4 regions of the Microbispora bryophytorum genome follow, and region 3 is predicted to be linked to each of the others. Evidence: riboswitches for the same ligand, from Rfam matches in the RefSeq annotation. Region 3 holds a riboswitch; each other region holds the start of a gene.
What was found. Region 3 has a riboswitch for cyclic di-AMP ahead of ACGFIB_RS18960 (CHAP domain-containing protein). Riboswitches for the same ligand answer to the same signal wherever they lie in the genome.

Region 1 (7,575 bases), on a different contig from region 3:
AGGAGGCACGGCGCGGCGGACGCCAGCTCTGCGGCCCCTGGCCTCCTTTGGCCATGTTGACGGAGTGGCTCACCACGACCAGCTCGGGACGGCTGAGGTCGTTGGCGAACGCGCGCCGCTTCGCCTGGCTCCATCTCTTGGCGCCGGAACGCCAGGCGTACGCCAGGGGGACGACGTGGTCGATGTCGATCTGCTTCACGCTCTTCAGCACCTTGCCGTCGTACGGGCTGTGCCAGACGCCCTTCACGGCCTGGCACGCTCCGTTCCTCCGCACACCCCGGCCCTGGCGGGCGAGGATCACCTCCCGCGCGTCGCACTCCCCCTTGTGATGCGCCCAGCGCGGCTGGAACCGCCGGTGGCTGTAGCCGCGGAGCGACAACGGCTTGGCGACCTTCAGTTGCGCCAGCATGCGGCGGGCCGGCGCCCCGGCATCGGCCCGCCCACGGGCGTCGGCCGCGGCCGGCGGGGCCGTGGAGACAGCGGTGATCGGGAGGACCGCAAGGGACAGCACGGCGATCTGGAGAGCGCGTCTTATGGAGATCATGGTTCCAGCCATACCAGTCTCTCTCCACGGACCGTGACGATATGCGGGCGTCAGTGCGATCCGCGGGCGGGAATGTTCGGCGATCTCGGATGGTTCAAGGCGAACGGAAGTTGAAGATTCAATTAGGAGGGCGGCCATGCCCGCTGTCACCGCCGACACCCTGACGCTCCCCCGCGTCGCCGCACCGGATCCCGCCGTCACGGCACCACGACCCGTTCGCTCGGTGACGACCGCGCCCAGCGGCTTCGAGGGCGAGGGCTTCCCCGTACGCCGCGCGTTCGCCGGAGTGCCGCAGGCGATGCTTGACCCGTTCATCCACATGGACCAGATGGGCGAGGTCGAGTACGCCCCCGGGGAGCCGAAGGGGACCCCGTGGCATCCGCACCGCGGCTTCGAGACCGTCACCTACATCATCGACGGCGTCTTCGAGCACCAGGACTCCAACGGAGGCGGCGGCACCATCACCAACGGCGACACCCAGTGGATGACCGCCGGGGCCGGGCTGCTGCACATCGAGAAGCCGCCGGAGCATCTGGTGGTCTCGGGCGGGCTCTTCCACGGCATCCAGCTGTGGGTGAACCTTCCTCGCGCGCACAAGTTCCACCTGCCCCGTTACCAGGACATCCGGGCACGAGAGGCGGCGCTGCTCGCCTCCGCCGACGGCGGCGCGCTGCTGCGCGTGATCGCCGGGGAGCTGGACGGGCACGCCGGCCCGGGCGTCACGTTCACCCCGATCACGATGGTGCACGCGACCGTCAGCCCCGGCGCCCGGCTCGACCTGCCGTGGAACCCGGAGTTCAACGCCCTCGCCTACATCCTGGCCGGGCAGGGCTCCGTGGGCGCCGAGCGGCGGCCGGTCCGCAAGGGGCAGCTGGCCGCCTTCGGCGCGGGTGGGTCGCTGACCCTGGCGGCGGACACCGCCCAGCCCCAGGCCGAGCCCAACCTGGAGGTGCTGCTGCTCGGCGGGCGGCCGATCCGCGAGCCGGTCGCGCACTACGGGCCGTTCGTGATGAACACCCGCGCCGAGATCGTCCAGGCGCTGGAGGACTACCAGGCGGGCCGCCTCGGCGTCATCCCCGCCGAGCGGGTTCCGCACGCCGACGGACCCCTGACCGCGACGGACTGACGCGTCCGCCGGAAGGCCGGCCGAGGAGCGCGCCCATGCGCCGCTCGGCCGGCCGCGAGCGGCGGAGCCAGGTTTCCGCCTGTCACTCCGCCTGTCACTGCGCCTGTCACTGCGCCTGTCACTCCGTCCCGAGCCCCGCGCCGATCGTGCGCAGTGCGTCGAGGAGATCGCGGGCCGACGGAGCCTCCTCGGGATCGACGAGCCACTGGGCCGCCATCCCGCCCAGCAGCGCCTGGTAGAACGCGCCGACCGCCATCGCCCTGCGTTCGTCCGCGGCCGGATCGAGGTGTTCGAAGATCGCCGCCAGGCCCAGCTTCGCCTGCCGGTTGGCGGTCGCGAACGCCTCGCGCAGCTCGGGGAGCCGGTCCATCTGGGCGATGAGCTCGAACTGGATGGCCCACAGCGGTCTCAGCCTGTCGAAGGACTCGATGATCCGCGTCCACGTCGCCTCGAATCGCTGCGCGGGCGCGCCGTCGAGTGCCGCGTCGGCGGCGAGCGTCTGCTCGATCTCCTTTCCCCATTCCTCCATCGCCTCGATGAGGGCCGCGTCGAGCAGGGCCTTCGTCGTCCTGAAGTGATAGCCGATGGCGGCGAGGCTCGTGCCGGCGGCCGCCGCGATGTCACGCGCGGTGGTGCCGGAGTATCCCTTCTCCATCAGGCACCGCTTGGCGCCCGCGAGCAGATCTTCCCGGTTTCCCATGGCCAGAGCCTAGCCCATGCCAGCACAAACGTCTTGTACATCCGTACTAGACGAATGACTTAGACGCTTGTACAGTTCACGGCATGGCGAACATCCTGATCTCCGGCGCGAGCGTCGCCGGGCTGACGCTGGCCTTCTGGCTCCGCGAGCACGGCTTCGCGGTGACCGTCGTCGAGCGGGCGCCCTCGCCGCGGGACGGCGGCTACAAGATCGACATTCGGGGGGCGGCCCTCGACGTCGCCGCCCGCATGGGCCTGCTGGACGAGGTGCGGCGGCACAGCACGGACATGCGGGTCGCCCGCTTCGTCGACGCCCGCGGCCGGCAGATCGGCACGATGAGCGCCCAGTTGTTCGGCGGCCGCGAGGGCGACGACGTCGAGATCATGCGCGGCGACCTGACCCGGCTCCTCCACACGGCGGCCGGAGACGGCGTCGAATACGTCTTCGACGACTCCATCACGGCCCTGCGGGAGACCTCCGAGAGCGTGGAGGTGGCCTTCGCTAACGGCCCCACGCGTACGTTCGACCTGGTGGTGGGCGCCGACGGCCTGCACTCCACCGTGCGCGCGCTGGCCTTCGGCGAGGAGTCCCGGTTCGTCCACGACCTCGGGCACCACATCTCGATCTTCACGGTGCCCAACCATCTCGGCCTGGACCGTACGGAGATGATGTATCCGGCACCGGGCAAGAGCACCGGGATGTACAGCACCGGGCGCGGCGACGACGCGAAGGCGATATTCCTCTTCCCCTCACCACCGGTGGAGTACGACCGGCGGGACGCCGTCCAGCAGAAGAAGCTGCTCGCCGACCTCTTCTCCGGCCAGGGCTGGGAGGTTCCGCGCCTCCTCGACGCGATGTGGGACGCACCGGACTTCTACCTGGACTCGATCAGCCAGGTGCGCATGGACCGCTGGTCGTCGGGCCGGGTGGCGCTCGTGGGCGACGCCGCGTACGCGGCCTCACCCGCGTCCGGCCAGGGCACCAGCCTGGCCCTGGTCGGCGCGTACGTCCTCGCCGGCTGCCTCGCCGAGGCGGCGGGGGACCACGCGGCGGGGTTCGCCGCCTACGAGCGCGAGATGCGGCACTTCGCGGAGGAGAACCAGAAGCTCGCCGCGAACAACCTCAAGGGCATGGTGCTGAAGTCCGCGGCACAGATCCGCTTCCAGATGCTGATGCTGCGGCTGATGCCGCATCTGCCCGGGAAGGACCGCATGATCGAGCGCGTCACCGGGCCCATCCGCAGGGCCGCGACCGCGATCACGATCAGGGACTACCGGACGCCGGCCTCGTAGCCCCCGGCGCCGGGGCCGGGATCCTCGGCGGATCCGTGTGAACGGCCCCCCCTCCGCCAGACGTCGTACGGGTGAGCGGAAGGGGAAGGCATCGTGCGTACCGTGTTCGTCTCGGGTATGACGGCGCTCGGCCTGGCGTGCATGCCGGGCACAGCGGCCTCAGGCGTGACCCACCAAGGACGCCAGGCCGGGGAGAGCGCGCCGATGTGGCGGCTGACCAGGGTGAACACCCTGCCCGGGGACGACGTCCTCAACGACGTGACGGCCCTGGGCAGCGGGTCGGTGTGGGCGGCCGGTCACCGGCTCGTGAACGGCGGGCAGCGGGGCCTGGTGCAGCGGTTCGACGGAAGATCGTGGAAGGTGATCCCCGGCAGCCCGCCGTACGAGCTGAAGGCCGTGACCGCCACCTCGGACAGGGACGTATGGGTCTTCGGCCCGGGCAAGGCCGCTCGGTGGAACGGCCGCGCGTGGACCACCGCCTCGCTCGGCGGCGGCTTCGCCGCGACGGACGCCGACGGAACGGGCGCGAAGGACGTCTGGGCGGTCGCCGAGTCCTCGGCCTCGGCCAGGCACTGGAACGGGTCCTCGTGGAAGAGCGTCCGGCTGCCGGCCCGCGCCGCCGCCGTCGACGCGTACAGGGCCGGTGACGTCTGGGCGGCGGGGACCAAGGGCGACCGCCCCGCCATCATGCGGTGGAACGGAAGGTCCTGGGCGGCGGTGCCCACCCCCGCGATCACGCTTCCCGCTCCCGGCGCCGCCGCCGTCCTCAACGACATCGCCGTCGTGAACCCCGGCAACGTGTGGGCCGTCGGCGGCGTCAGCTGGGAGGGCGCCGACGACGAGGGGGACGACGTGACCTACAGCCGCACCCTGGTCATGCACTGGAACGGCCGCTCATGGACCACCTCGATCGGCGCCGGCAACGCGCAGCCCTACACGGAGGTCGAGCCCGACGGCAAGGGCGGCGTGTGGATCGTGCAGAGCAACTGGAACTCCACTCTGTGGCACGTCACGGATTCGACGTGGCGCAGCGCCCCGGTTCCCCGGAAGGCCGGCACCGACGCCGTCCTGTTCTCGATCGCGCGCAGGCCCGGGACGACGACGCTGTGGGGCGCGGGCTTCACCGTGCCGCAGGGCGACCCCGACGACCCCTCGGCCGACGGCACGCTCTGGCGTACGCGGTAAAGCGGTAAAGGCGAACACGTCATCCCCGCGAGCCGGTCGCGGACCAGGCGCGCGCCCTGGTGGCCCGCAGGACACTCGGCGAGTGTGACGAGCGTCACACTCGCCTTCCACAGCCGCCCTGGCCTGCGGTTTTATTGATTTCATCCCCTTTGTGCGATCTTTATCCTTTTCATACTCTTTGCACCAATATGGGGCTCTTGGTAGTTTCCTTGCCCAACGACCGGGTCCACGTGCCGCTGTCAGGAGACCGGCCCGGTCGTGGTTCGAAACGACCATCCACTGTCACCGGCCGCCCCGCCCTCTCCGCCCCCCTGGGCGCCGGTGACGCCGAGTCCGCGCCGGCAAGGAGGCGCGGAGCCGGGGAACCAATCGACCTTCGGTGAAGGTCCGGGGTGAATCGGCGCGCCAGCGCCGTAGGGCGACTTCCCTGCCCGAATCCGTCAGCTAACCCGGTAGGCGCAAGCGGAAGACCCTAGGGAGAGATCCCCTGTTCACCAACTCCACCCCTCTGCTCCGCATTGCCTGCGTCACTATCAGTAGCGCAGCGCTCACCGCCTCCGTAGGGGCATTGAGCGCACTGCCCGCGGCCGCCGCGTCTGCGGCGGTGACAGTCCCGCCCTCGGCCGCCCCGGCGATCGTTCCTCCCGAGCCCCCCGCTACGGCGACCACCCTGTACGACGGCGCGGCTCCCGCGCCGGCCGCGGCGGAGGCCTCCGCGAACAGGAAGCTCACCAGGTCGGCCCTCCGGCAGGAGAAGGCCGAGCACGCCGTCGAGGTGGCGAAGAAGCAGCTCGGCGATCCGTACGTGTGGGGCGCCACGGGCCCACGGGCGTTCGACTGCTCCGGGCTGGTCCAGTTCGCCTGGCGCAAGGCGGGCGTCAAGCTCCCGCGTACGACGTGGTCGATGCTCAGCGCCGCAAAGAAGAGGGTCTCCCTGGCGCACCTCAAGCCTGGCGACCTCATCTTCACCAGCGGCGGCGGCCACGTGGGCATGTACGTGGGGCACAAGAAGGTGATCAGCGCCCCCCACAGCGGCGCGGTGGTCAACATCGACAAGCTCGACGGTTACTGGAGGAGCAGCTTCCTCGCCGCCGTACGCCCCGGCGTCTGAGCCGGGCCGTGGAGACCTCCTCGGCGAGATGGTGCTCGATGCGTCGCCCGCGTCGCCGAATCAGGATGCCCGGGCGTCCGCGGCGGGCTTGAGCACTTCCCTGCACCAGGTGCGGAAGTCCGTCGACGTGGGCGCGGCGATCGCCCAGTCCGCGTCGTAGATGCCGTGGTCCTGTGCGGCGAACGCCTCGGTCAGATCCTTGACCGCCTGGTCGCCGGCGCCTCGGGAGCGCAGGAACGACGCGTAGTCGTCCAGGCTCACGCGACGGTAGGCGACCGGGCGCCCGAGTTCCCGGCCGATCACCTCGGCCATGCCGTCGGGGGTGATCCGGCCGGGGCCGAACACGGGGAGGTTCTCCTGCCCGGTCCAGGACAGATCGGTGAGCAGATCGGCGGCCACGCCCGCAATGTCCCGCGTCGCGATCGATGCCAGCGGCAGGTCACCCGCACAGGTCAGGGAGAACGCGCCCTGCCCGAGGATCGCGTCGAGCTGCCCGAGGAGGTTCTCCATGTAGAAGGGCATGGACAACGCCCGGTAGGCCGCACCGGACCTGCCGAGTTCGGCGTCCATCGCGAAGGCCGCCGACAGGACGCCGGCCGGGGCCGGCCAGCCGTGCCCGGCGCTGGAGACCCCGACGACGTGGCCGACGTCGTGGCGGGCGACGGCGTCGGCGCCCGCCCGGGCGAAACGCAGATAGTGCTCCTCGGCGCTCGGGGCCGCCGGGTTCGGCGGGACGAGCCAGAACAGCGCTTCGGCCCCGGGCAGCGCCTTGTCGAGCACGGCCGGATCGTCGTGGGAGCCCTCGATGGTCTCGACCCGCTCGCGGACCGTGTCGTCCAGACGCGAGGCGTCGCGGACGACGACCCGTAGCTCCTCGTCCTGGTCGAGCAGCCGGCGGACCAGCCGGCTGCCGATCTGTCCTGTCGGTGTGGTGACGACGATCATCGGATCTCCTCTAACCTGAACCTGAATTCCGGTTCCGAATATAAAGACCATCGCCGCGCACCGTCAACTACAGTGGAATGACCATGACCGCTCCCGAACGTTCGCTGCGCGCCGACGCCCGGCGCAACCGCGAAGCCGTCCTCGACGCCGCCGGTGAGCTGTTCGCCCGGCGCGGCGACGCCGTACAGATGGACGAGATCGCCGAGCGCGCGGGCCTCGGTGTCGGCACCCTCTACCGGCACTTCGCCGACAAGCAGGCGCTACTCGCGGCGATCATCGGCCGCCGGTTCGAGGCGATGGCCACCCTCGCCCGCGCCGCCGACGAGGCCGAGGATCCCTGGACGGCGTTCGAGACGCTGCTCTACGGCTACCTGGAGTCCGCACAGGCCGACGCCGCGTTCCGCTTCGCGCTCCTCGGCCCGGAAGAGCCGCGCTGGAACGACATCGCCACGGAGAAGACGGATTTCTCGGCGATCACCGAACGCATCGTGCGGCGCGCCGTCGACGCCGGCCGCCTGCGCGAAGACTTCCGCGCCGACGACTTCGTCCTCATCACCCGTGGCGCCATGGCGAACATGACCGACGCCGCCGGCTGGCGCAGACACGTCACGCTTGTGCTCGAAGGCATCCGCCGCCCCGAACGCTGAAGTCCCCTCAGGGCCGTCGTCAGCG
Region 2 (7,575 bases), on a different contig from region 3:
CGCCTTCAGGAACGACATGTCGAACGGCGCGTTGTGCGCCACGAGCGCCGCCCCGGCGACGAACTCCAGAAAACTCGGCAGCACCTCGGAGAACTTCGGCGCGGCCACGACCATCGCGTCGGTGATGCCGGTCAGCACGGAGATGAACGGCGGGATCGGGCCCCCGGGGTCGACCAGCGTGGCGAACTCGCCGATCACCTCGCCGCCGCGCACCTTCACCGCGCCGATCTCCGTGATGGCGTGCTCCGCGGCGGACCCGCCGGTGGTCTCCAGGTCGAAGACGACGAACGTCACCTCCCGGAGGGGAGTGCCGAGCTCGTCCAGCGTGCCCTGTACCGCATCCACGCCCATGACCATAGAAGTCCCGACCGACAATTACCGCCCCCGCCCCCGGTGGAGGCAAAGCGACGGTCAGGTGGGCGGAGGGGGTGTCGCGGGCGCCTCGCCCGGCCCCGCCGGTGCGAGGCCCGGTGACAGATCATGAACCCGACATGGACACGGTGCGACGGTCGTACCCTTAAAAGAAGACATGGACAGGGGAGTGTCTCGCAGATCTTGCCGTGTGAGGGCGGTCTGGTGAGCGCGCCGCGAGGCCGGGCCTCGCGGGCGGCGGGCATCGGGACCTTCTCGCACCCGGGGGCGACAGCACCGCGAGGCGCCGCCGGGGGCGACCGCAGTAGGCAGAAGATCTCTAGGACACGACCGAGGAGCGACGAGATGAGTTCAGCCGGAGAAGGCCTGTCTCGTCCGTTGCCCGAGCAGATCCGCTTACACGTGGTGGAGGTCGCGGCGCAGGTGCTGGGCTCGATGCCCGCCGCGGCCGTGCCGCCGCCGTTGCGCAACATCGCCAGGTTCGACCCGCGTAAGCGCGCCCGCCTGGGGAGCGCGCCGATCGCGACCCAGCTGGAGAACGACAAGGAGTTCCGCGAGCGGGTGGCCGAGGCGGTGGAGACCGCCTGGCCCGAGCTGGTGGCGAGCCTGGCCGAGGGCACGGTGCCTCCCGCGGCCGAGCCGGTGCTGGTCGCGGCGGCGGCGTACCTGACCCGCCCGCCCGGGTGGCCGGACCTGGTCGAGCAGGCGCGGACCGACCTGGAGCAGGCCGCGGCCGCGGGCGCCCAGCGGGAGCAGGCGGAGACGCGGCTGCGCGAGCAGCTCGCGGCGCAGCGCGCCTCCGCCAAGGAGGAGATCGACCGGGTGCGCGAGCAGCTCAAGGCGGCCCGGGTGGAGAATTCCGACCTGCGGCGCAAGCTGCACGACGCCCGCGAGCGGGTCAGGGCCGCCGAGGCCAGGGCGGCCGAGGTGGAGGCGGGGACGGCCGAGGCGCGGGCCAGGGCCGCGAGCGCCAACGGCGCGGCCGAGACCGAGCTGCGGCGGCTCAGGGAGCGCCTGGCGGACGTCGAGCGCCAGCTGGAGGCCAGCCGCAGGGCCGCGCGTGAGGGCCGCAGCGTCGAGGACGCCCGGGTGCGGGTGCTGCTGGACGCGCTTCAGGACACCGCCGCCGGGCTGCGCAAGGAGCTCGGCCTGCCCACGACGATCAGCAGGCCGGCCGACTACGTGAACGCGGTGGTGCCGGGCGAGCCTGGAGTGACGGCCGTGCCCGCGCGGGCACTGGCCAACGACGATCCCCAGCTCCTCGATCAGCTCCTGGCCATCCCTCATCTGCATCTGATCGTCGACGGCTACAACGTGACCAAGACCGGTTACCCGTCGCTGACCCTCGCCGACCAGCGGGCCCGGTTGCTGACCGGGCTCGGCGGGCTCGCCGTGCAGACGCGGGCGGAGGTGACGTGCGTGTTCGACGGCGCCGAGCTGAACGGGCCCGTCCAGGTGTCCGCGCCGCGCGGGGTGCGGGTGATGTTCAGCGCGCCGGGGGAGATCGCCGACGACCTCATCCGCACGCTGGTGCGGGCGGAGCCGCCGGGGCGGGCCATCGCCGTGGCCTCCTCCGACCGGGAGGTGGCCGAGTCGGTGCGCCGCATGGGCGCCCGGCCGGTGCCCTCGCTCCTGTTGCTGCGCCGCCTCGGCCGGGGCTGAAACGCCGTACGCGCGCTCCGGACCCGCGCCGTCACGAGGAGTGATGACTGTCGCGAATACCTGCGAATAGGTTGAAGCTTCAAGATCGCCTAGATAGAGTCGCGCCGCAGGTTTCGTCGATCTAAGAGGTTCATCCTCAAGGGGGCTCAGTGCGAGGGCGTGTGCCGGTGGCCGCCGGTCTGGCCGCCGTGATCCTGCTTACGCCGGTGACGGGCGCGCAGGCGGATCCGAAGCCCACGGTCGCGCAGGCCAAGGCGAAGCTGAGCAAGCTCAACGAGCAGGCCGACAAGCTCGTCGACCGCTACAACGCGGCCAACGAGAAGTGGAAGAAGTCGCGGCAGAAGTACCTCGCGATCAACGACGACTACAAGAAGCAGAACACCCGGGTCGAGGCGCTGCGCTCCGGGTTGGTCTCGATGGCCGTCAGCAGCTACCAGGTCGGCGATATGGGCTCGTGGGGCGGTGTCTTCTACAGCTCCAACCCCGACGCCATGCTCAGCGGCCTCGCCACGCTCAACCACATGTCGGCCGAGCGGGCCGGGCGGCTCAGGGAGTACGAGGGCGCCATCAAGGACCTCAAGGACCGCCGCGACCAGAGCAAGGTGGTCTACAAGGAGGCCACCGACGTCAGGGGCGAGCTCGCCGGCGAGAAGGAGAAGGTCGACAAGCTCGTCCGGGAGCAGATGAAGCTCCTGCGCTCGCTCGGGACGTTCAACCCCGGCAACCCCAACAGCGCCGGCGTCGTCTACACCGGGCCGGCGTCCGGCAACGCGCTGTCGGCCCTCCAGTTCGCCTACAAGCAGGTCGGCAAGCCCTACCGTTACGGGGGCACCGGACCGGCCTCCTGGGACTGCTCGGGGCTCGTGCAGGCCGCGTGGGCGGCGGCGGGCGTGACGCTGCCCCGGACCAGCTACGAACAGTGGGCCTGGGGCGCGAGCCGCAGGGTCTCGCTGGACGAGCTCCAGCCGGGCGACCTGCTCTGGCACGCCGGGTACGGGCACGTCGGCATCTACGCCGGCGACGGCAAGGTCGTCCACGCTCCGCAGACCGGCGATGTTGTGAAGATTGTCTCACTCGCCGAGTATCACGCGATCGGAGCCGTGCGCCCCTGAGGGGCTCGACCGGCTCTGTGATCTCTGTGCCTTTTGGGGCTTCTGTGACCCGATTTAGCCGGTGTTGTGGAGATTGTGAGCAGAGTCACAATTAGCGGTTTGCTGTGCGGGGTACGCTGCGCTTTCTTCTCGGCGGCCTTCGTTATCTGATCTTTATCCGGCGGGAGGACTTTGCCGAATGCGGCGGGTCCTGGGTAGCTTCTGGGCCGCGGCGAGCACGCCTCGCCGCGGCGCACCCGGTCCGGCCGGCCGGGTCGCGCAGTCATCCACCGTCATCGGCGCCCTTCATCACCCTCCCCTTCGCGGGATCCTCCGGCGCCGGTGGCCTGCCGAGTCCGTGCAGTCAGGAGGCACGGAGCCGGGGAACCATCGACCTTCACGCGAAGGTCCGGGGTGAATCGGCGCATCGCGCGCCGTAGGGCGACTTCCCCGCCCGAACCCGTCAGCTAACCCGGTAGGCGTGAGCGGAAGACCCGAGGAGAGATCCTGTCTACCACCCCCGCTAGTCTGTCCCGTCTTGCCCGAATTGCCCTTGGTGGTGCTGCTTTGACGGCATCCGTAGGGGCCGCCGGAGTACATCCGGCGGCGGCCGACACGGTGACGGTCACAGTCGTCAAGACGGCCCCAGCCAAGAAGACGGCTACGAAGACGGGCACCGAGAAGAGCGCGGACGCCGCCGCCCGCAAGGCCGCCGCGAAGAAGCGGCAGACCAAGAAGACCACCGCCAAGCGGAAGATCAGCAGGGCCTCGCTCCAGCGGGCCAAGGGCCTGCGCGCGGTGAAGGTCGCGGAAAAGCAGATCGGCGACCCCTACCGCTACGGAGCGACGGGACCGGGCGCGTTCGACTGCTCGGGCCTGGTCCAGTACGCCTGGCGCAGGGCTGGCGTACGGCTGCCGCGCACGACGTGGTCCATTCGCGGCGCGGTCAGGAAGAAGGTGTCCTGGGGTCACTTCGAGCCCGGTGACCTGATCTTCACCAGCGGCGGCGGCCACGTCGGCATGTACGTCGGGCACGGCAAGATGATCCACGCTCCGCACACCGGCACCCGGGTGCGGATCGACAAGCTGGACGCCTATCGGAGGAGCACCTTCGTGGGTGCCGTCCGTCCGGGCGTCTGACGGGCACCGGTCACCAGCCCCCTCGACCGGCGCCGTCCTCGCGGCCCCGTCCACCTCGCCGAGGTGGACGGGGCCGTGGCACGTGCCGGTTAGCATGCACGGCGTGACTGCCACGAGCGGCGTGCCCGTGCCCGTGCCTGTGCCTGTGCCTGTGCCTGTGCCCGTGCCTGTGCCCGTGCCCATGCCTGTGGGCGTGCCCGTGCCCGTGCCTGTGGGCGTGCCGAGCGTGCGCGCCGCGGCCGGTCGGCGCCGGCCCGAAGTTCCGCCCCGCGGGGTCCTTCCCCGCCGCCGGATCGCGGCCGTGGCCGCCGCGCTGGCCGCGCTGCTCGCCGGGTCCGCCGCCGCGGCCCCGCCCGACCCGCTGCTCGCCCCGCGGCTGGACGCCCGGGCCGCCGTGCGGGAGCGACCGGGCATGTGGATCGGCGCCTCCGTCGCCCGCGGCGAGCGCGCCGTCGTCGTGGGGTCGCCCCGGCGGTTGGTCGCCGAGATCGCGGCGCTGGCCGATCGCGCGGGCCGCACGGTCACGAGGGTCTGGGGCGGGTACGGCGGCGCGGTGGTCCTCGTGCCGCGCACCGAGGAGCAGGCCGCCGTGCTGGCCGCGCCGGCGAAGGTGGACGATCTGGCGGCCGTCGCCACCGGCGGCCGCGTGATCGTGCAGCCGGCGGCGTTCGCCCGCCTGTCCGCGACCGGCCGCATGGTCGTCGTGACCCATGAGCTGACGCACGTCGCGACCGCCGGCCCCCCGACGGTGCCGATGTGGCTCAAGGAAGGCTTCGCCGACTACGTGGGCTATCTGGACAGCGGACTGCCGGTCCGCACGATCGCCGCCGAACTCGCCGCCGACGTCGCCGCCGACGGGGCCACCGACGAGGCCGCCGACGGGACCGCGGACGGGGCCGCCGACGGGACCGCCGGGAGGGCGGCGCTGAACGCCCTGCCAGGGCCCGCCGACTTCGCCGCCAGACCCGCGCAGGCGTACGAGGAGGCGTGGCTCGCCTGCCGCTACATCGCGGCCCGGTTCGGTGAGCGGAGGCTGGTCGCCCTCTACCGCGCCACGCTGCGCGAGGGGATCGGCCCGGCGCTGCGGGAGGTTCTCGGGCTGACCGCCGACGGCCTGACCCGCGAATGGCGGTCGTACGCCCGCGAGCGGCTCGCCCGGCCCTGACCTCCGTGAGGGCGCCTGATTCCGTGAGGTGCGGGCACGACCACGGCTGCGACAATGCGTTCTCGGGCGGCGCGGGCGGACCGCGCGACCATGCCGGCAGCGGGGGTGAGGATGACGAAGCGGACGCTGATCGTCACGAACGACTTCCCGCCCAGACCGGGCGGCATCCAGGCGTTCGTGCACGGCCTCGCCTCGCGCAGGCCGCCCGGCTCCGTGGTCGTGTACGCCCCGCGCTGGAAGGGGTGCGAGGAGTTCGACGCGCGCCAGCCGTACGAGGTGGTCCGTCATCCCTCCTCGCTGATGCTGCCGACGCGCTCGGTGGCGAAGAGGGCGGCGGCGCTGGTCGAGGACGGCGCCACCGTCGTCTTCGGGGCGGCGGCGCCGCTGGGGCTGCTCGCTCCCGTCCTGCGCGCCGCGGGTGCGGGCCGGATCGTCATGCTCACCCACGGGCACGAGGCGTCCTGGGCCCGCCTGCCGGGCGCGCGCGCCCTGCTGCGCCGCATCGGCGCGGGGGCCGACGTCGTGACCTACCTCGGCGACTACACCCGTCGCCGGATCGCGCGGGTCGTCTCCGCCTCCAGGCTCGTACGGCTCGCGCCCGGCGTGGACACCGCCGTCTTCCGCCCGGGGGCGGGCGGGGACCGGGTCCGCGCGTCCCTGGGCCTGGACGATCGGCCGGTGGTCGTGTGCGTCTCCCGGCTGGTGCCGCGCAAGGGCCAGGACGTGCTGCTGCGGGCCTGGCCGCTCGTCCTGCGGCGGGTTCCCGGCGCGGTCCTGCTCCTGGTCGGCGGTGGCCCCTCGCGGCGGACGCTGGAGCGGACGGCCGCCCGGGCCGGGCTGCGCGGCTCGGTGGTCGTCACCGGGTCCGTCCCCTGGGCGTCCCTCCCGGCCTACTACGACGCGGGTGACGTGTTCGCCATGCCGTGCCGCAGCAGGCTCGGGGGGCTCGACGTCGAGGGTCTCGGCATCGTCTACCTGGAGGCGTCGGCCACCGGACTGCCGGTGGTCGCGGGCTCCTCCGGCGGCGCCCCCGACGCCGTACGGCACGGAGAGACGGGCCTGGTGGTCGACGGCACGTCGCACACGGCGGTGGCCGGCGCCCTGGGCGACCTGCTGGCCGACCCGGCCCGCGCCCGCGAGATGGGGCAGCGGGGCCGGGCCTGGATCGAGGAGGAGTGGCGCTGGGACCTCGTCGCGGCCCGGTTCGCCGCACTGCTCTGACCTCGTCTCCCGCCTGACACTCCCGTGCCACTTCGCGATCTCGACGCGACCACGGCGGAGGTGACCGGCGAGGCCGGGCACCAGTCGACGAGGCCGAGCACCAGGGGAAGGCGTCGGCGGCTCAGCCGGTGAACACCTCCACGAGGAGGAAGCCGTTCAGCGCGCAGATCACGCCGGCGACGACGACGCCGGCGACGGTGGTGAGGCGGCGGTTGACGAGATCGCCCATCAGCTTCCTGCTGCCGGTGAACGCCACGAGCGGGACCAGGGCGAACGGGATGCCGAAGGACAGCGCGACCTGGCTCAGCACGAGCGCCCGCGTGGGATCCACCTCGGCGGCCAGGACCGCCATGGCCGGGATGATCGTGACCAGCCGCCGCGCCAGGAGCGGCACGCGGCGGCGCAGGAACCCCGCCATGATCACCTGCCCGGCGTAGGTCCCCACGCTGGAGGAGGCCAGGCCCGAGGCGAGCAGGGCGAGCGCGAACGCGACGGCCGCCCCGGGGCCGAGGACCCGCCCGAGACCCGCGTGGATGGCCTGCAGGCTGCCGGGATCGCCGCCGCCGAACGTGGCGGCGGCCACGGTCAGCATCGCCATGTTCACCAGCCCGGCGGTGCCGAGGGCGACCGCGATGTCCGTCCTGCTGGCCCGCACGGCCTCCCGGCGACCGCCGTCCGCGCCCTGGTGCTGGGTGAGGGCCGAGTGCAGGTAGACGACGTGGGGCATGACGGTCGCCCCGATGATCCCGGTGGCCAGCAGCAGGCTGTCGGTCCCGGCCAGGCGGGGCACGAAGCCGCCGGCCACGCCCGCGAGGGATCCCGACAGCAGCACCTGGTAGGCGAACCCGGCCAGGACCACCCCGAGCATCGCGGCGACGGTCGCCTCGAACCGGCGGCGTCCGCGCGGCGCGAGCATGAGCAGCA
Region 3 (7,575 bases):
TCCCGGCGCCGGTCACGACGGCGGCCGGATCGTCTTCGAAGGCACGCCGGCCGACCTCGTCGCCGCCCGCTCCACCCTCACCGGCCAGCACCTCGCGGCCTACGTCGGCGCCTGACCCGGGCCGTCGAGGTCTCCGGTGTTCAGGTTCTTCTTGGTCCAAAGGTCCTCCACCGGAGACCTCACTGCCTGTCGGGGCACGGCACGCCGTCAGACGGTGGGGGCGGACCATTCCACCAGCGGCGGGCGCACCGCCGCGCACAGCGGCTGACCGCGAGAATCGGTCAGCCCCAGCCGGGCCACCAGCAGGTCGTTGCCCACTGCGGCGTCCATCACGGCCCCGGGGATGCCGTCGAACGACAGCTTCGCCCGCCGGAACATCGCGAACACCCCGGCGTCATCGACAGTGCCCCACGACAGGTACACAAACCGGGCGCCCGGCCTGCCCTGCACACATGGGCCCCGGAGATCCCATCCGGTCTCCCTGCGGGCCGCGGTCACCTTCAGCTTCCAAACCGCCGAGGAAGCGTCTCCCGCATGCAGGTCGAGCAGTTCGTCACGGCGGCCGCGCCGCTGCACGCCGACATGGATGTTGCGGTAGCCGGGGAAATCGGGTGTCTGCCCGCATTCCCGCCCTGGCAGGTTGGATGCCTCGATACGGATCAGCACACCAGCATCATTCCCCAGGCTCCGTGCGGCAGGCGGGGAACACTCCGGTGCCGAGCCAGGGGGAGGAGGACGCCGAATGCGAGCGGCGAGTGCCCGGCACGGGTCAGGTGGCGCGCGATCACGGACGGGCGTCGTCCTGCAGGCGGCGCTCCCGCTTCCCGCGGGCGAGTTCGGTGCCCAGGGCGTCCAGGCGCTGGTTCCAGAAGCGGCGGAAGTGGTCGAGCCAGGTGTCGACTTCGCGCAGCGGCGCGAGGTCGACGGTGTACAGGCGCCGGGTGCCCTCGGCCCGGACCGTCGCGAAGCCGCTCTCCCTCAGCACGCGCAGGTGCTGTGACACCCCGGGCTGGGAGATCCCGAACTCCTCCTGCACGATGGAGCCGATCTCCCCGGCGGAGCGCTCGCCCTCGGCGAGCAGTTCCAGGATCCGGCGGCGCACCGGATCGCCGAGGACGTCGAACGCGTGCATGCCGCCAGGCTCGCAGCTCACGACCGCACAGGTCAATGTGATCAAGGCCCGGCGCCCTCGGCGGGGACGCCCGAAGCGCGCCGGGATCACCGGCGCGCTTCGGGCGTCGCCTGTCAGGAGGAGGCGGAGGTGTCCCCGGGATACACCGGGTAGCCGTATCCGGCCACCTGCCAGGTAGGACGGGTACGGGCCTCGACGGCGCCGCCGTCGCCGGTGTTGCCCTCGATCGTCTGGATAGTGCCGTCGTCGTTGTCCTTGACGACGAACCCCACGTGCTCGATGTCGTCGATGTCCTTGCTGCCGTTCCAGTTGAAGAACACCACCGCGCCCGGCTTGGGGGTGTGGCCCCAGCGGCCGTGTTCGGCGAACCAGCGTGCGTGCTCCACGGTGTAGGCGTCGGAGCCCATGACCGGAGCGATGCCGAGCTGCTGTCCCACCCACGAGACGAACATGTCGCACCAGGCCGCGTTGAGGTAGCCCTTCAGTGTGCCGCCGTCGCGGGCGAGGGTCTCGCGGGCGCGGGGCGTGGACATGTACCACTCCTGGAACTTGGTCCCGCCGCCCTTGGCGTTCTCACTGATCCCGATCTGGCTCCTGGCCAGGGTCAGCACGTCGGCCGCGCTGATCCTGGGCAGCGTGGAGGCGATCTCGGACGTGGACTTCGCGACCGCCGGGCCCTTGCCGGTGGCCGGGTTGTCCGCGTGCGCGGCCGGTGAGGCGATCAGCACGGCCGAGGCGAGGACCCCGCCCGCGAGGGCAGCGCGAAGACAGGTGTTGACGACGTGCATGGTGGGGCGTACTCCCTTGCTTCCATGCCGCCTACCGGGTTAGCTGACGGGTTCGGGCTGGAAGTCGCCCTACGGCACGTATGCCGATTCACCCCAGGAGAGGTGGGTCCCCGGCTCCGCGCGGACGCGGACTCGGCGGCCGGGCGACCGGCCGGGATCGGCCGGTCGCGTCGGTCTGAGGAGGGCTTCTTGACCATTGAGATGAGCAAGTGCCCCCGAGTTGCCTAAAACGTAATAGACCAGGTCAAACCGGTCAAGTTAGAACAACCCAGATTTTACCGGGCAGTAGGCAGCAGACCTCGCACTTGGGGGTAAAGGGCCCGCCGGTGATCACCGGCGGCAGGAGGATCCGGGCTGACCGGGCAGTCGTACGGTCACCGCCAGGCCGCCCTCCGGCCGGGCGAGCGCCTCCACCTCGCCGCCGTGCGCCACGGCGATGGCCCGGACGATGGACAGGCCCAGCCCCGACCCCCGGGCGGAGCGGACGCGGTCGCCGCCGAGCCGGCGGAACGGCTCGAACAGGTCGTCCACCTCGTACGGCGGGACCAGGGGCCCGGTGTTCTCCACCGTCACGCTCACCCCGGCCTCCTCCTCCCGCAACCGGACCCAGACCTCCCCGTCCCGCACGTTGTACTTGATCGCGTTTTCCAGCAGGTTGACCAGGCAGCGTTCGAGGAACAGCGGGTCGCCGTGCGCGACCGCCGGGCTCAGGTCCTCGTGGACGACCACCTTCCTGCGGCGCGGCTGCAGGTCGATCTGCTCCATCGCCGTACGGACGACCTGCCGCAGGTCGACCGGCTTGCGGGCCGTCGGCTCCTGCTCCGACTGCGCCAGCATGAGCAGGCCCTCGATCAGCCGCTCGTACCTCGCGTTGGTGCCGAGCAGCGCGCGGGCCAGCGCCTTGAGGTCCTCCGACGCCGCCGGTTCCTCCAGCGACACCTCCAGGACCGTACGGTTGACCGCCAGCGGGGTGCGCAGCTCGTGGGAGGCGTTGGCGATGAACCGGCGCTGCGCGTCGAACACGCGGTGCAGCCGGTCGAGCATCGCGTCGAAGGTGTCGGCGAGCCGCTTGATCTCGTCCTGCGGCCCGCGCAGCCCGATCCGCTCGTGCAGCGTGCTCTCCGACAGCCGCTGCGCGGTCTCGGTCACCCGGTCCAGCGGGCGCAGCGCGCGGTCGGCCACCAGGTAGCCCAGCACCACCGCGACGGCCCCCACCAGGATCATGACGATCATCGACGACCTGAGCACGTCGCTCAGCGCGTCGGCCGCCCCCTGCTCGACGTTGGTGCGCACCCGCTGCGCGAGCACGTCGCTGTCGGGCAACTTGCCCCCCAGCACGGCACCGCCGTTGACACTGGGGGCACCGGTCACCTTCGACGCCACCGCCACCACGAACCGCTGGTTGAGCGCCCGCGCGGTCAGCAGCTGGGTGAACCACAGCAGCACCGACCCCGCCAGGAAGAACAGCCCGCCGTACAGCAGGGTGAGCCGCATGCGCAGGCCGAGCCTGCGCCACGAGGACAGGACGCGGGTCACAGCCGATACCCCCGGCCCGGCACGTTCTCGATCACCGCGGGCTCGCCCAGCTTGCGGCGCAGCGAGGTGATCGTGACGCGCAGCACGCCCGTGCCGGCGTCGGCGTGCTCGTCCCACACGTTCGCGCGCAGCAGGGCCGAGGTCACCAGCCCTCCGCCGGCGCGCATGAGCTCGTGCAGCACGTCGAACTCCTTGCGGCCCAGCGCCACCTGCCGCCCGTCGCGCAGCACCGTACGGCGGGCGGGGTCGAGCCGGATCCCGGCCCGCTCCAGCACAGGCCGCACCGCCCGGGGCGAGCGCCGGGCCAGCGCCCGGATCCGAGCCACCAGCTCGGCGAACGCGAACGGCTTGACCAGGTAGTCGTCGGCGCCCAGGGACAGGCCCCCGACCCGGTCACGCACCCGCCCGGCCGCCGTCAGCATGAGGATGCGGCTCGCCCCGCGGGCCGTGACCAGCTCCCGGCACACCTCGTCGCCGTGCACCTCGGGCAGGTCGCGGTCGAGCACGACCACGTCGTAGTCGACGTAGGCGGCCAGCTCAAGCGCCTCCTGACCGTCGTAGGCCACGTCCACCGCGATCGCGTGCAGCCGCAGCCCCCGTGCCAGGGCCTCGGCCAGCTGTTCCTCGTCCTCGACCACGAGCACCCGCATCCCCACCAACCTCCCACTCGGCTCCGAGAGTGGCGCAGGCGGTGTTAGCCGCGGATAAGCCGGGCTCGCTTATCCGCGTTTAGCACCGCCTCCGCTGAAGTTGGGCCCCGTCCCGGGCGGACGCCCCGGACGAGAAGGAGCGACAGAGGAGGAACGACCCATGCGCTTACGACCCATGCGCTTACGACCAGTACGGGCCCTGGGCCCGGCACTGGGGCTCACCGTGGGGCTCGCACTGGCACTGGCCGGCTGCGGCGCGGCGCCCGCGGACGACGGGATCGCCAGCGCTGGCGGCGCCACGTCAGGCGGCGGCGCCACGGCGGGACCGTCGGCGTCGGCCCCGGTGGACCGCCAGGAGGCCCAGCTCAAGTTCGCCCAGTGCATGCGCGAGCACGGCGTGGACATCCCCGACCCCGGCCCGGACGGCCGCGTCCGCATCATCGGCAAGAAGGGCGACCAGGCCTCAATGGAGAAGGCCATGCAGGCCTGCCGGCACTTCATGAAGGACGCGGTCGGCGACAAGCTCGGCGGCGACGACCCCCAGGCGCGCGACCGGATGGTGAAGTTCGCCCAGTGCATGCGCGAGCACGGCATCGACATGCCCGACCCGGCCCCCGGCCAGGGCATCCAGGTCAAGATCAAGCGGGGCCAGGAGAAGGCGATGGAGGAGGCGCAGAAGGCCTGCGAGGAGCTCGCACCCGGGAGGAAGCCGTGAGGAAGAGCCTGGTGATCGCGGGCGCCGGTGTCCTCGCCCTGGCCGCCGCGGGAACCGCCGTCGCCGTGGCGGGCGGCGACGGCGCGGGCGCGGCCGAGTCGTCCCCGCCCCCGGTCCCCGCCACCGCGTCGATCGCGCGTCAGGACCTGGTCGACACCAAAACCGTGGAAGGGTCGCTGACCTACTCCGGCGAGCGGCAGGTCAGCACCGACGCCGCCGGCACCGTGACCTGGGCGCCCGCCGAGGGCGCACTCGTCCGGCGCGGCCGCCCGCTGCTCAGGGTCGACCGCAGGCCGGTGGTCCTCATGTACGGATCGCTGCCGATGTACCGCCCGCTGCGGCAGGGCGTCGACGACGGCCCGGACGTCGAGCAGCTCGAACGCAACCTCAAGGTCCTCGGCCACGGCGACGACCTGACCGTGGACGACCACTTCAGCTACGCCACCTATCTGGCCGTCAAGGAGTGGCAGGACGACGCCGGGCTCCCCGAGACCGGGCAGGTGGACGCCTCCCAGGTGGTCTTCCTGCCGGCCGCCGCCCGGGTGACCGACGCCAAGGTCGAGGTGGGCGACAGGACCGCCCCCGGACGTCCGGCCCTCACCGTGTCGGGCGTACGGCGGCTGGTGCACGTGGACCTGTCCACCGACGATCAGTCGCTGGCCAGGAAGGGCGCGAAGGTCACCGTGGAACTGCCCGGCGGCGAGCGGGTCACCGGGAAGATCACCTCGGTCGGCACGGTGGCCGAGGCCGTCTCGTCCGGTCAGGGCCAGGACGAGGGCAGCACCATCGACGTCGACATCACCCTGAGCAAGACCCCGAAGACCCGCCTCGACAGGGCCCCGGTCGAGGTGGAGTTGGTCAGCGAGCGGCGCGAGAACGTGCTGGCCGTCCCCGTGGAGGCGCTGCTGGCCCTGCGCGAGGGCGGCTTCGGCGTCGAGGTGGTCGAGGGCGCCTCCACCCGCCTGGTCCCGGTCGACCTCGGCGCCTTCGGCAGCGGCATGGTCGAGATCACCGGCGCCGGGCTCGCCGAGGGCATGAAGGTCGGGGTGCCCGCCACATGAGCGTCCCGCAGCCCGAGCGGCCCTACGTGGTGGAGCTGCGCGAGGTGACCAAGGAGTACGGCGGCGGCGTGCGGGCCCTGCGCGGGGTGAGCCTGCTGGTCGAACGCGGCGAACTGGTCGCCATCGCCGGGCCGTCCGGCTCCGGCAAGTCGACCCTGCTGCACCTCATCGGGACCCTGGACCGGCCCACCACGGGGACCGTACGGATCGCCGGGCACGACGTGGCCGGGCTTTCCGACCGTGAGCTGTCCGCGCTGCGCGCCCGCCACCTGGGCTTCGTCTTCCAGCAGTTCCACCTCGCGCCCGGGGTGAGCGCGCTGGACAACGTCGCCGACGGCCTGCTCTACACCGGCACGCCGCTGCGGGCGCGGCGGGAACGCGCCGCCGCCGCGCTGGAGCGGGTGGGCCTCGGTCACCGGCTGGGCCACCGCCCCAGCCAGCTGTCCGGCGGCGAGCAGCAGCGGGTGGCGGTGGCCCGCGCCGTGGCGGGCGACCCGCCGCTGCTGCTGGCCGACGAGCCGACCGGCAACCTGGACTCGGCGGCGGGCGGCGAGGTGCTGGGGGTTCTGCGTGACCTGCACGCCGCCGGCACCACGATCGCGGTCATCACCCACGACCCCGAGATCGCCGAGTGGTGCCCCCGTCAGGTGCGCGTACGCGACGGCCGCGTCGTCGCCGACGCCGGCGCGGGCACCGGACGACGCCCTCCCGGACCCAATCCGAAGCGCACCCCCGAACCGGCGCCGGACGCCGGAACAGCGGGAGCGGCGAAGGGAGCACCACGATGACCCGTCAGCGACCGGCCCCCGCCAGGCTCGGGCCGTCCGACGTCCTGCGGACCGGCGCGGCCGGGCTGCGCACCCGCCCCGCGCGGGTGGTCCTGTCCGCGCTCGGGATCGCCATCGGCATCGCCACTATGATCGCGGTGCTGGGCATCTCGTCCTCCTCCCGCGAGCAGCTGCTGCGCCAGCTCGACCGGCTCGGCACCAATCTGCTCACCGTCGCGCCCGGGCAGACGATGTTCGGCGAGGAGGCCAAGCTGCCCGTCGAGGCGCTCGGCATGGTCCGGCGCATCGGGCCGGTCCGCACGGCCTCGGCCACCGGCACGGTCGACACCACGATCCGGCGCACCGACCGCATCCCGAAGGCCGTGACCGGCGGCATCGCCGTCCAGGCCGCGACCGCCGACCTGCTCACCACCCTGGAGGGCCGGGTCGTCACGGGCGCCTGGCTGAACGCCGCAACCGAGGCGCGGCCCGCCGTCGTGCTGGGCGCCAAGGCCGCGATGCGGCTCGGCATCTCCAGGACCGGCGTACAGGTCTGGATGGGCGAACGGTGGTTCACCGTCGTCGGCGTCCTCGGCCCGATGCCGCTCGCCCCGGAGATCGAGCGCTCGGCGCTCGTCGGGTTCCCGGCCGCCGAGAAGTACCTGGCCTTCGACGCTCACCCGACGACCGTCTACGAGCGGTCCGCCGAGGAGTCGGTGGAGGCCGTACGGGCCGTGCTGCCGCGCACGGTCAACCCGGAGAACCCGGAGGAGGTCACGGTCAGCAGGCCCTCCGACGCGCTGGCGGCCCGGGCGGCGGCCGCGAGCGCGTTCACCAACCTGCTGCTCGGGCTCGGCGCGGTCGCGCTGCTGGTCGGCGGGGTCGGCGTGGCCAACACGATGGTGATCTCGGTGCTGGAGCGGCGC
Region 4 (7,575 bases), on a different contig from region 3:
AGTGGCGCCGCAGCAGCGCCGCGTCCGCGCACGAGCGGCTGGCTTTCCTGAACGAGGCGAGCCGGCGGATCGGCAGCACGCTCGACTTATCCGAGACGAGCCGCGAACTCGTCGACGTGGCGGTCCCCCGCTTCGCCGACGCGGCGGCCGTCATGGTGCAGGACCGCCTCACGGCGGACGGCGAACTGTCGTCCCGGCCGGTGGACGGGAGCACCCTCGTACGCCGGGTCGCCGTGGCGGTGGCCGGCGCCGATCCGGACGCCTGGATGAAGGCCTTCCCCGTCGGCGAGGCGACGGTCTACCCGGCGATCCTTCCGCAGGCCCAGTGCATGGCCGGCAGCAAACCGCTGATGTATCCCGCGCTCGACAAGGAAAGCGCCCGGCTGATCGGCGCCAGCCTGGACCGGGAGGAGGCGGTCGCCTCGCTCCTGACCGACTCCTCGTTCCTCGCGGTGCCCCTGCGGGCGCGAGGGCGGGTGCTGGGCTGCGCGGTCTTCATCAGGCACCCGGGCAGCCTGGCGTTCGAGGAGCAGGACGTGGTGGTGGCCGAGGATCTGGCCGCCCGCACCGCCCTGTGCATCGACAACGCCCGGCTCTACACCAGGGAGCGCAGGACCGCGCTGACCCTGCAGAGCAGCCTGCTGCCCGTCGAACTGCCGCAGGCGCTCGGCATGGACATCGCCTCGCGCTATCTGCCGGCCAGCGACCTGATGGGTGTCGGGGGCGACTGGTACGACGTGATCGCCCTGCCCGGGTGCCGTACCGCCCTGGTGGTGGGCGACGTCATGGGCCACGGAACCAGGGCCGCGGCGACCATGGGCCAGCTCCGCACGGCCGCGCGGACGCTCGCGAGCCTCGACCTGCCGCCCGACGAGGTGCTGTTCCGGCTCAACCTGATGAGTCAGGACCTCGACCCGAGCCAGATCGCCACGTGCATCTACGCCGTCTACGACCCGGTCACGCGCAACTGCGCGCTCGCCCGTGCCGGGCACGTGCCGCCGATCCTGCTGCACCCCGACCGGTCGACCGAGATCATCGAGCTGCCCTCGGGCCTGCCTCTCGGCATCGGGAGCGACCCGCTGGAGTCGCGCGAGATGGTCCTGCCGGCCGGGAGCGTGCTCGCCCTCTACACCGACGGCCTCGTGGAGAGCAGGGAGCGGGACCTGGACGCGGGGATCATGGGGCTGCGCCGCCTGCTCGCCGGTCCGATCGAGGACCTGGAGGACATGTCCGACGCGATCATCAGCAGCCAGCGGGCGGGCCACGAGCGTGACGACATCGCCCTGATGGTGGCCAGGGTGCGCGATCTCGACCCGGACGAGGTGGCGACCTGCCCGTTGCCGTCCGATCCGCGGTTCGTCTCGCACGCCCGCCGTTTCGTCCGCGGCACCCTGCAGAGGTGGGGGCTGAGCCCCCTGGTGGACAGCACCCAGCTCATCGTGAGCGAACTGGTCACCAACGCGCTCAAACACGGCTGGCCGCCGATCGAGCTGCGCATGCTGCGCGGCCGCACGCTGGTGGTCGAGGTCGTCGACGGCTCCCCCGCCGCTCCCGCCCCGCGCACGGCCGCCCCCGACGAGGACACCGGCCGCGGTCTCCAGCTGATCAAGCGGTTCGCCTACCGCTGGGGCACCCGGCCCACCCCGTACGGGAAGATCGTCTGGGTCGAGCAGCACCTCCCTTGACCCGGGGGTTCACTCCCCTTAGAGCGTGTATGACTGATCGTTGAGAAGAGTTACGGTCGAATGGGGAGTTCGTGGCGAGGAGGGGACATGATCGACATCCGTGACGCGTACCGCAGGGCGCTGGACGGTTTCGGGGACCGCCTCCATCTCGTCCGCCGCGGACAGTGGGAGCTGCCGACCCCTTGTATCGACTGGGACGTCCGGGGGCTCGTCAACCACGTCGTGGCCGAGAACCTGTGGGCCCCCGAGCTGCTGTCCGGCCGTACGGTGGCCGAGGTGGGGGACGCCTTCGAGGGCGACGTACTCGGCGACGACCCGCTGAAGGCGTTCGAGGCCTCCGCGCAGGGCGCCGTCCAGGCGGTGTACGCCGAGGGCGCCCTCACCAGCGTGACCCACCTGTCCTTCGGCGACGTACCGGGCGAGGAGTACATCACCGAGCTGTTCGCGGACGCGCTGATCCACACCTGGGACCTGGCACGTGCCATCGGCGGGCCGGAACGGCTCGACCCCGAGCTCGTCGCCTCCTGCTCGGAATGGTTCGAGAAGGCGCGGGAGGACTACCGCGAGGCGGGGGTGATCGGGGATGAGCGGGGCGTCCCGGCCGGCGCCGACCAGCAGACTCACTTGCTCACCGCCTGGGGCAGGAACCCATAGGTCCTGCCCCGGGGACCGCCGCACGGTCCTCGCAGGGCTAACGCCCTGTGGGCCGCCTGCCGTGGTTGGCCTTCTTCTTCTTGCGTGCCTTCGACTTGCGTGCGCGCCTGCCCATCACGACCGCCTTCCGTCGAGTACGGCTTTCGCCCACTGTCCTCCCCCGGACCCCGAGCGGCAAGGGGCAGACCCCCAACTCAACACGTCTCCACGTTCGTGGGGCATAATTTGTTTGAATCTGTTGACAGGAGTGGTGAATGCTGGCCCAGCAACGGCAGCAGGCGATCCTGGAGAGGGTACGCAGAACCGGCGGGGTGCGCGTCGCGCAGCTCGTACGCGACCTCGGGGTCTCGGACATGACCATTCGCCGCGACCTTGAGGTCCTCGCGGAGCGCGGCCTGATCGTCAAGGTGCACGGCGGGGCGACCGCCACCGGCGCCGGCTCGACGGAGGAGCCGGGCTTCGCGGCGAAGTCCGTGCGGCAGCAGGCCGAGAAGGAGGCCATCGCCCGCCGGGCCGCCATGCTCGTACGGCCCGGCAGCTCCGTCGCCCTGTCGGCCGGGACCACGACCTGGACACTGGCCCATCACCTGGTGGACGTGCCCGAGCTGACCGTCATCACCAACTCCGTTCAGGTGGCCGACGTCTTCCACCGGGCGGGACGGCCCGACCAGACCGTGGTGCTGGTGGGAGGCGTGCGTACGCCCTCCGACGCGTTGGTCGGCCCGGTAGCCGTGGCGGCCGTCCGCTCCCTGAACGTCGACACGCTCATGCTCGGCGTGCACGGCATGAGCGTCCGGGCCGGTTACACCACGCCGAACCTGCTGGAGGCGGAGACCGACCGCGCCCTCGTCGCGGCCGCCCAGCAGCTCGTGGTCCTGGCCGATCACACCAAGTGGGGGACGATCGGCATCAGCACGATCGCCGCCCTCGATGAGGCCGGCGTGGTCGTGAGCGACGTCGGCCTGCCGGAGGAGGCGCGCACCGCGCTGTCGGAGCACGCCGGCGAGCTCCTCCTCGCCGATCCCTCCGGGGAGACCGAGCTGGAGACCCCGCTGGAGACCGCACTGTGACGCCGGACCTCTGGAGCGAGCCCGCTGCGCCCCCGGACGTCTCGAAGCCCGCCGCGACCCGGGACACCGCACCGTGAAACTGGAGACCGCTCTGTGAAGCGCACCATCACCCATCTCGCCGACGGCCGTGAGCTGATCTACTTCGACCGGCGCGACGACGCCGACCACAGCGCCATCGACCCCCGGGACCTGCCGCCGCGCCCGCTCGCCTCCGAACTGCGCTACGACCCCCTGATGGACGAGTGGGTGGCCGTGGCCCGGCACCGCCAGACGCGCACCCACTTGCCGTCCGCCGACGAGTGCCCGCTCTGCCCGGGCCATCCCGGCTCGGAGATCCCCTCGCCCTACGAAGTGGCGGTGTTCGAGAACCGCTTCCCGTCGTTCAGCTTCAACACCGGTGCGTACGAGCAGGTGGGCGGGCTGAGCGAGGTGCGGCCGGGGATCGGGCGCTGTGAGGTCGTCTGCTTCACCTCCGACCACAACGCGTCGTTCAGCTCGCTCAGCGACGAGCAGGCCGAGCTGGTCGTCGAGGCGTGGGCCGACCGCACGGCCGAGCTGTCCTCGCTGCCCGGTGTGGAGCAGGTCTTCTGCTTCGAGAACCGCGGCGCCGAGATCGGCATCACGCTGCCGCACCCCCACGGACAGATCTACGCCTATCCGTACGTCACGCCGCGTACGCGGCAGATGCTGGACGCCGCCGGCCGCCATCAGGGCGGCAACCTGTTCGCGGACGTCCTGGCCGCCGAGCGGAAGGGCCCCCGGGTGGTGGCCGCCAACGAGCACTGGACGGCCTTCGTCCCGGCCGCCGCGCGCTACCCGTTCGAGGTGCACGTCTACCCGCACCGTCAGGTGCCCGACATCCCTGCGCTGTCCCCGGAGGAACGGGCCGCCTTCGCGCCGCTCTACACCGAGGTGCTGCGCCGCCTCGACGGGCTGTTCGGCGTCGTCATGCCGTACGTCGCGGCCTGGCACCAGGCCCCGGTCACCTACCGGCGCGACCTCGCCTACCTTCACCTGCAGCTTTTCACGATCCGGCGCGCGCCGGACAAGCTGAAGTATCTGGCCGGATCGGAGTCGGCCATGGGCGCGTTCGTCAACGATGTGCTGCCCGAGGAGGCCGCCCGGATGCTTCGAGAGGCGATAACGGCTTGATCTCCGGTTGGTTGCGACTTTGGTGGCAGCCACGGTTTCTTTACCACTAGTATCCCTGACACCGGCCGTCACAACCGGTACGCCTAATCCCGGGCGCCCTGCCCGGGAGCCGGGGACCCAATCACGCACCTGGGGTCAAGGCAGTAGCCTGCCCGGGCTTCTCCAGCCCGAACCCGTCAGCTAACCCGGTCGGCAGATGGAGAGGAGTGGGCTCTGCCCCGCGCGTTCCCCCTGGCTGTCGGCGTGCTCGCCTCCGCCGTCCTCGTGTTCGGCACGGCCGCGCCCGGCGCCGCCGACCCCAAGCCGACGGAGAAGCAGCTCAAGCAGGAGCTGTCGGACCTGCGGAAGAAGGTCGACCGGCTGATCGGCGACTACAACGCCAAACGCGTCGCCCTCGCCAAGGCCCGCGTGGAGGAGAAGGCGGCACGCGGCCGGCTGGCCAAGGCCGAGGCCGACTACGAAGCCGCCAGCGACGCCGTACGGCAACTCGCCGGGCTGCGCTATCAGACCGAGAGCGCGATGGTGCTGCCCGACATGAACACTGCGGCCCTGAACTACCAGCTCAAAGAGGAACAGGCCGCCAGGCTCGCGCGCTTCGACCAGGTCCGCGGCGAACGGCAGCAGGCCGCGGACGCCGCCAAGACGCTGACCGGACACCTGAAGACGCAGGCGGCCGAGGTCGCCGGACAGCGCGAGGACGCCGAGGATCTCATCGACGAGATCAAGGACAAGCTCGACGCGCTGATCCCGATCGCGCCGGGAAAGCGCGCGGGCGGGTCGTGGGCGCCGGAACTGCCCAGTGGCTCCGACAACATCACGCCCCGGATGCAGTTCATGCGCACCGAGGTCGGGCAGCACTTCGCCCTGCGGTTCCCGATCGGCTGCTACCGCGCGGAGAACAGCGGCGAGCACCCCCTCGGGCGCGCATGCGATTTCATGATGAGCTCGGGCGGCGCCATGCCCTCACCCGAGATGAAGGCGCTCGGCGACAGCCTGGCCGCCTGGGCCATCAAGAACGGGCCGAAACTGGGCGTGATGTACGTGATCTGGCAGCAGCGCATCTACAACCTCGGCCGTCCGGGCTGGCGGACCATGTCCGATCGCGGCGGAATCACCGCCAACCACTACGACCACGTACACATCTCGATGTACTAGAAGGCGTGCCTATTCCGTCTGATGTGGTATCCGCATCAGTGGCATAGGCGTTCTCACAGGTCAGGCGCGGCCTTCGGCGTGAACGTAGGGGCCTGGTGATGCCTTGACTGTTGAGCTTCTGACCTTGCGCGCGTCGACGACGCCTACGTCCGCAAGTACGGGAGCCTCGCGAGTGGCGCCACCGGCGACCGCGTGCGACAGGCCACCATCCGCATCGACCCGTTCGCCGAACTGGTGGCCGCGCCGGTACCACCACCGCCGTCAACGAATGACCCTCCCGGTCCCGTTCGTGCGGTACCGGGACCGCCCCGGGAAGGACGCGTCATGCTCGCGTGGTGTCGCGAGCATCGATCCGTACCGGACTTGCGTGTCCGGTACGATGAAGGTTAACCGGACACAGAGGTCCGGATAGATGAGAGGGTTTGCTCGTGACATTTGCACGCATCAGTGACGCCATCCGCGACGTGGCGTTCGAGCCTCGACTTGACCTTCACGAGGCTCTGGACAAGTACTACGCCCCCGACTACATCCACCGCGGCGACGGACGTGTGCTAGACCGCGCCGGGTTCGCGGACATGGTCGCCGGCATCCGCAGTCGAGTCGTTGAGGGTACGGTGACCGTGCTCGACGAGTTGTACGACGGTTCGCGCTATGCCGAGCGGCACCGCTACACGATGACCTTGACCGACGGGACGATCATCAACCGGGAGATCTACTTTTTCGCGACATTGGCCGAGGACGGTCGCTTCCGCCAGGTGGACGAGGCCGGCTTCGACGTCCGCTGAAAGGAACCCGAGATGCCCGAACCCATCCGACCATGACGGTGAACGTGCCCCGGCGCGCGGACGCGCTGCGCAACCACGAGCGGGTCGTCGCGGCAGCCCGCGAACTGTTCGCAGAGCACGGCCTTGACGTCACGGTGCCCCAGGTGGCCGAGCGGGCTGGGGTCGGGCGGGCGACGGTCTACCGCAGCTTCCCCAGCAAGGAGGAGCTGGTGCTCGCGATAGCGCGGGAGAACTTCCGCTCGCTGGAGGACCGTACGCTGGCCGCTCTCGCCGCCGACGACGCCTACCGCGGATTCGCCGACTATGTGCCGGATCTGCTCGATCGTCTCGCCCGCGACCGCGGCCTCGCGGCGGCGTTCTTCGAGGCCCACCTGGTGCCTGCCGCGAAACTTGTCGACCTGATCGGCCGGCTGGTCGAGGCGGCGAAGGTATCGGGCCTGATCCGCCAGGACGTCGGCGTCCTCGACGTCCGTGTCGTTCTGTGCGGCGTGGTCCGCCAGCTCATCGTGCTGGACGAACGTGACCCGGCTGTCTGGCGCCGCTACGCGGACATCATCCTCGCCGCCTTCCGTCCCTGACCACGGCCTACGGCTCTGTAACGAATGCTCCGCAACCTTCACCCCGACACCTGAAGCTCGCAGAGGCCAGCATTCGCACAGCTTGATAAAGCCACTCCGCCAGGAGTCCGCAAGCCGTCCACCTGCATGTTCGATCCCGCCAGGTCGGGTCAGGGCACATCGAGGGCGTCTGTGTGCGTGCGGTGCGGCTTAGCCTGTCCGCATGCGACGCTTCAACGACGAAGACCTCACAGGCGCGGAGTTCCGCGAGTGCGACCTGAGTAGGGCGCGGCTGGTCGGTGTGGTCATGCAGGACGTTGAGATCGACGGTTTGGTCACGAACCTGGTGGTCAACGGCGTGGAGGTGATGCCGTACGTCGAGGCGGAGCTCGACCGCCGGCACCCGGTGCGGCTGCTGATCCGTTCCGACGAACCGGCCGACCTGCGCGAGGCCTGGCGACAGCTGCGGAAGGCGTGGGCGACGACTACCGAGCGGGCCGGGTCGATGGCCGAGGGC

Region 1: another riboswitch for cyclic di-AMP. It lies ahead of ACGFIB_RS05725 (C40 family peptidase); the one in region 3 lies ahead of ACGFIB_RS18960 (CHAP domain-containing protein).
Region 2: another riboswitch for cyclic di-AMP. It lies ahead of ACGFIB_RS02180 (C40 family peptidase); the one in region 3 lies ahead of ACGFIB_RS18960 (CHAP domain-containing protein).
Region 4: another riboswitch for cyclic di-AMP. It lies ahead of ACGFIB_RS20960 (coiled-coil domain-containing protein); the one in region 3 lies ahead of ACGFIB_RS18960 (CHAP domain-containing protein).

Annotation. Positions count from the first base shown of each region.
Region 1 is NZ_JBICTF010000002.1:183,404-190,978, forward strand. It holds gene ACGFIB_RS05700 (HNH endonuclease family protein) at 1-556, opposite strand, end outside; gene ACGFIB_RS05705 (pirin family protein) at 681-1,670, shown strand; gene ACGFIB_RS05710 (TetR family transcriptional regulator) at 1,789-2,370, opposite strand; gene ACGFIB_RS05715 (FAD-dependent monooxygenase) at 2,454-3,662, shown strand; gene ACGFIB_RS05720 (hypothetical protein) at 3,756-4,847, shown strand; cyclic di-AMP (ydaO/yuaA leader) riboswitch at 5,163-5,321, shown strand; gene ACGFIB_RS05725 (C40 family peptidase) at 5,452-5,958, shown strand; gene ACGFIB_RS05730 (NAD(P)H-binding protein) at 6,019-6,903, opposite strand; gene ACGFIB_RS05735 (TetR/AcrR family transcriptional regulator) at 6,987-7,550, shown strand; gene ACGFIB_RS05740 (VOC family protein) at 7,570-7,575, opposite strand, start outside.
Region 2 is NZ_JBICTF010000001.1:473,408-480,982, reverse strand. It holds gene ACGFIB_RS02195 (DEDD exonuclease domain-containing protein) at 1-351, opposite strand, end outside; gene ACGFIB_RS02190 (NYN domain-containing protein) at 718-2,034, shown strand; gene ACGFIB_RS02185 (C40 family peptidase) at 2,184-3,146, shown strand; cyclic di-AMP (ydaO/yuaA leader) riboswitch at 3,464-3,618, shown strand; gene ACGFIB_RS02180 (C40 family peptidase) at 3,693-4,265, shown strand; gene ACGFIB_RS02175 (hypothetical protein) at 4,465-5,430, shown strand; gene ACGFIB_RS02170 (glycosyltransferase family 4 protein) at 5,542-6,651, shown strand; gene ACGFIB_RS02165 (Nramp family divalent metal transporter) at 6,773-7,575, opposite strand, start outside.
Region 3 is NZ_JBICTF010000005.1:333,084-340,658, forward strand. It holds gene ACGFIB_RS18945 (ATP-binding cassette domain-containing protein) at 1-115, shown strand, start outside; gene ACGFIB_RS18950 (DUF5990 family protein) at 208-666, opposite strand; gene ACGFIB_RS18955 (ArsR/SmtB family transcription factor) at 785-1,132, opposite strand; gene ACGFIB_RS18960 (CHAP domain-containing protein) at 1,246-1,920, opposite strand; cyclic di-AMP (ydaO/yuaA leader) riboswitch at 1,935-2,068, opposite strand; gene ACGFIB_RS18965 (sensor histidine kinase) at 2,251-3,456, opposite strand; gene ACGFIB_RS18970 (response regulator transcription factor) at 3,453-4,106, opposite strand; gene ACGFIB_RS18975 (hypothetical protein) at 4,267-4,821, shown strand; gene ACGFIB_RS18980 (efflux RND transporter periplasmic adaptor subunit) at 4,818-5,882, shown strand; gene ACGFIB_RS18985 (ABC transporter ATP-binding protein) at 5,879-6,670, shown strand; gene ACGFIB_RS18990 (ABC transporter permease) at 6,667-7,575, shown strand, end outside.
Region 4 is NZ_JBICTF010000006.1:13,591-21,165, forward strand. It holds gene ACGFIB_RS20940 (ATP-binding SpoIIE family protein phosphatase) at 1-1,685, shown strand, start outside; gene ACGFIB_RS20945 (TIGR03086 family metal-binding protein) at 1,773-2,339, shown strand; gene ACGFIB_RS20950 (DeoR/GlpR family DNA-binding transcription regulator) at 2,594-3,409, shown strand; gene galT (galactose-1-phosphate uridylyltransferase) at 3,503-4,561, shown strand; cyclic di-AMP (ydaO/yuaA leader) riboswitch at 4,632-4,770, shown strand; gene ACGFIB_RS20960 (coiled-coil domain-containing protein) at 4,805-5,716, shown strand; gene ACGFIB_RS20965 (hypothetical protein) at 6,145-6,501, shown strand; gene ACGFIB_RS20970 (TetR/AcrR family transcriptional regulator) at 6,534-7,079, shown strand; gene ACGFIB_RS20975 (DinB family protein) at 7,282-7,575, shown strand, end outside.